DNA from 2 places in the Bacillus sp. LR_5 genome. Region 1 is predicted to be linked to the other one. Evidence: riboswitches for the same ligand, from Rfam matches in the RefSeq annotation. Region 1 holds a riboswitch; the other holds the start of a gene.
What was found. Region 1 has a riboswitch for cyclic di-AMP ahead of kimA (potassium transporter KimA). Riboswitches for the same ligand answer to the same signal wherever they lie in the genome.
Positions count from the first base shown of each region.

Region 2: another riboswitch for cyclic di-AMP. It lies ahead of RAC86_RS10340 (dicarboxylate/amino acid:cation symporter); the one in region 1 lies ahead of kimA (potassium transporter KimA).

Region 1 covers NZ_JAVAXX010000009.1:49,789-51,991, reverse strand. The annotation lists gene kimA (potassium transporter KimA) at 1-1,385, opposite strand, end outside; cyclic di-AMP (ydaO/yuaA leader) riboswitch at 1,578-1,721, opposite strand; gene RAC86_RS03785 (cellulose biosynthesis cyclic di-GMP-binding regulatory protein BcsB) at 1,857-2,203, opposite strand, start outside.
Region 2 covers NZ_JAVAXX010000035.1:8,137-10,339, forward strand. The annotation lists gene RAC86_RS10335 (ABC transporter ATP-binding protein) at 1-41, opposite strand, end outside; gene RAC86_RS10340 (dicarboxylate/amino acid:cation symporter) at 133-1,371, opposite strand; cyclic di-AMP (ydaO/yuaA leader) riboswitch at 1,445-1,575, opposite strand; gene RAC86_RS10345 (AI-2E family transporter) at 1,624-2,203, opposite strand, start outside.

The DNA of each region.
Region 1 (2,203 bases):
CGAAGCTGTTCGCCAACCGCTGTATAGTGATTTTTAATCGCAAAAAACAGCAAAACGACGATAGGCATAAAGATTAACACAGGCCATACGACATTAAACTTCGTCACAAACAGAATGGATAGAACCATAAATGATATCAGAGCGCCGCAGGAGTTGATCAGCATTTTTCCGATCCAGCCTTTTGGTTTTTGCTTGATCCATTTCATGCACATGCCGGTTTGTGAAAGCGTAAATGGAATAAATACGCCCACAGCATATAACGGGATTAAGTGCTCCGTCTGTCCTCCGAATAAGATAATGAGAACAATGGAGGCAAAGCCTAAAAAGATAATCCCATTTGAGAAGCCTAAGCGGTCGCCCCTGACTGTAAACATTCGCGGCATATACTGGTCTCTCGCCAGGTTGAAGGCAAGCTGCGGGAAGGCTGAAAATCCCGTATTTGCCGCAAGAACCAAAATAAGCGATGTGACACCTTGGATGACATAGTAGAACACATTCCGCCCGAAGGTTTCGGACGCAATTTGTGAAACCACTGTTTCATCAGGCTTCGGCGCCGTACCATACCCGTACGCGAGCACCGTGATGCCGGAAAACAGAATCGCCAGCAAAATCCCCATCATCGCAAGCGTTCTTGCCGCGTTTCGCGCAGGCGGGTTTTTGAATGCAGGAATCGCATTAGAAATGGCCTCAACCCCGGTCAACGCTGAGCATCCGGAGGAAAAAGCCTTAAGCAGCAAAAACAGCGTAATGCCGGCTACAGGTGTGCCGAGCGGTGTATGATGGGCTGGCTGGTCTATTTGTCCTGTCATAAGTTTAAACAACCCGACTGCAATGAGAACCAAAAGCGCCACCACAAACAGATAAACCGGGTAGGCAAGAATGGATGCCGATTCCGAAAGACCGCGCAGGTTCAAAATCATAATCACTAACACGAGAAAAATAGCGATCGGCACATGATAATCATGCAATGCAGGAAAGGCTGACGTGATGGCGTCCGTGCCTGCGGAAATACTTACCGCTACTGTTAAAATATAATCAACAAGCAATGAACCGCCCGCAATCAATCCCGGTTTTTCACCGAGATTTTCTTTAGAAACGATATACGCCCCGCCGCCCTGCGGATAAGCGTAAATAATTTGCCTGTATGAAAGAATCAGTGCGAGCAGTAATATGAGAACGCCCACCGCAATCGGAATGGAGTACCAAAATGCGGCAGCACTGATTGTTGCCAAAATGATTAGAATTTGTTCTGTCCCATATGCGACAGATGACAGCGCATCTGAGGAAAGCATAGCCAAGGCTTTTAATTTCGTCAGTTTTTGCTCTCCAGCTGCTTGGGATTTTAGTGGTTTCCCAATCAAAAAACGTTTGATTGAATGATACATCGATGTCTTCCCCTTTTAATTTCTCATTTTTCAATTAAAACAATAAAACATCAGTGTCTTGCTCTCACATGTTGATGATAGTCCTTTCTGCTATGATGTCTCTGTATGCGATTTGCATTCAAAAATGAACAATAAAAAACACAGAGGCAAACGGATGCCCCTGTGCCATAACATCGAACACAGGTTTCATTCATCTCCTCTCACGAACGCTTACGAGGTTAGCTGACGGATTCGGGCATATGAGAGTTAGCCCTACCTAAAAAGGATTCACCCCAACGGCAAAAAGCCGTTCTATTGGGTCCCCCGCTCTGATTTCAGATTAAGCGATTTGTTTTCTAAAAGAGATCATACTCCCGTTCCCGCACGTTGTAAAGAGGCTTATTGGCTGAGAGAAAAAAATAAAATGACAGGTTCCACAAATGGAATTTACTTACCAAAAATAAAAAAACAGAGGCTAAAATCGCCTCTGTTTTATTCTGTATCTGTCTTTCTTTTTCTGCGTCTTACGGCAATCCAAATGAACACTGCCGCAACCACCATAATGAGTGCCAGCACACCAATATACATCCATTTCTGGCTATGATCCTGTGTTGGTTGTTCTGCATCGGAACTGTTTGTTTCCGATTTGAGCTGCTGGTGGTTTGTAAACACCTGCTGGCTGTTTGTTTCATTAAGGACGGTTGCCGACTCATCGTTGCTGTTCAGATAACTGATGATCTCTTTTGTGACAGCCGCGCCATCTCCTTTTGACGGTGCAAAGACAGCCATTGTATAGCGTGAATCCCAAACCGATGCTTGGGTAAATACCACTTGTTTTG
Region 2 (2,203 bases), on a different contig from region 1:
TTTTTATCGAGGCCTTCAATATGTAAAATCGGCTCAGCCATAAAGCCTTCCTCCTTTTTCGACAAAAAATAAACAGTGCCCAAAAATTAGGCACTGTTTGTATTATAGCATTTGTTGCTTCCAAATGTTTGGTTAAACCGATAGAGTCGGCGTTTGCTCAGGCTGTTTGTTCTTTTCTGTTTCTGTAATAATGACGGCGCAGGCCGCGTCTCCTGTTGTGTTCACCACTGTACGGAGCATATCAAGCAGACGGTCAATTCCAAGAATTAATCCGATTCCCTCGACAGGCAGGCCGACAGATTGAAGCACCATGGCGAGCATAATCAAGCCGACTCCAGGAACACCAGCGGTGCCGACACTTGCTAACACTGCCGTCAGTATCACCATCAGCAGCTGAGTGAATGTCAGATCATGCCCGAATACCTGCGCAATGAAGACAGTGGCTACCCCTTGCATGATGGCTGTTCCGTCCATATTAATTGTAGCACCGAGCGGCTGGACGAAGCTGCTGATCGGCTCAGGCACTTTTAATTTTTTCTGGGCCACATCCATGGATACCGGCAGGGTCGCATTGCTGCTGGAAGTACTGAATGCAACGACCATTACCTCTGAGAAATTTTTAAAGAACGTAATCGGATTTCTTCTGGCTATAAGCGCAACCGTAGATCCGTAGGTAACGACTGCATGTATCAGTAATGCAAGGGTTACCACAATCATGTACAAGCCCATCGCTTTCATTGCGCTGAACCCTTGGCTTCCGATAGCTGTCGCAATCAGACCGAATGTACCATACGGAGCGAACTTCATTACAAGATTCACCAGGTACATCATCAATTCATTTCCTTGTTCAACAACTTTGAGAAGCATATCCGCTTTTTTTCCTAGCATTGTAATCCCAAGCCCGACAAAAATGGCAAAAGCGATAATTTGCAGCATATTTCCTTCCGTCATCGCTTGCACAGGGTTGGTCGGAATAATGTTTAACAGGGTGTCCGCAATACTTGGCGCTTTTTCAGCAGTGAATTCGGCAGACGATGTATCATACGTTCCAAACTCTCCCGGTTTGATGACAAGAGCTAAAATGATGGCAATGGTAATCGCCACTGCTGTCGTGACAAGAAAATAAGAAATCGCCTTTACACCGATTCTGCCAAGCTTCTTAGGATCGCCCAGCCCGGCTACTCCGAGTGTCAATGAGAAAAAGACAATCGGAACGACAAGCATTTTAATGAGGTTTAAAAAGATAGTGCCCAGCGGCCCGAATACAAACTTATTTAAATTTTCAAATAATTCAGGTGATGTTACGTTAAGAATAATCCCCGTCACCGCACCTAGCACCAATGCAATGATTATCTTTGTAGCCAGTTTCATCCGCATTCCTCCCTTTTTTGAAAAAAAGCCCGCGAGAGACTCCCGTGGGCTTTGGCTGTAACTTCAAACCACAGGACTCTCTCTTCACGCTGATGAGGTTAGCTGACGGGTTCGGACGAAGAGATGTCCGTTTTTCAGATGAAAAATTAACCCCAAAAGATTGGGTCCCCCACTCCTTATAAAAGGATTAAGCGTGTGGCTTACTATTGTATGATTTAGTTTATTTATACAGAAAAGATCCAATTTTGTAAACTATTTTTTGTTACTTTTCTCTTGGAATCTTTTGGGTCCTTCTTCCTTGTTGGTGACATCAAGAATATCTAGGAGAAACACAAAGATCGGAATCCCGATAATTAGACCCCAAATGCCGAAAAAGTGCTCAGAGAAAATGAGTACTGTGAAGGTGAAAAAGATCGGCAGCTCCGTTTTCGCAGACATCAGCTTCGGATTTAAGAAATACGTTTCGATCGCATGTATGGCGAATATGACAAGCACAATGTAGAGCACATACATTCCGCCGCCAGTGCTGTAAGCGATAATACTGAGCGGGATCAGAGAAATGACGACGCCTGCTACAGGGATCAATCCAAGGAAGAACACCATAATAGAAAGCCCAAACAGCTGCGGGAAATGCATAATCCAAAGCGCGATAAACGTCAGAATACAGTTGACGAGCGCAATGATGAATTGAGCCTCAAGCACCTTGCCGAACGTTCTTGCAAATTTGCTTCCGAAAAAAGCAATTTCCTCATAAAAGACCGCCAGTTTGCTCGTTTTAAATTTCGCCATGAATTCAGAAAGCCGTTTTTTCTCAAATAAGAAAAACATGCTG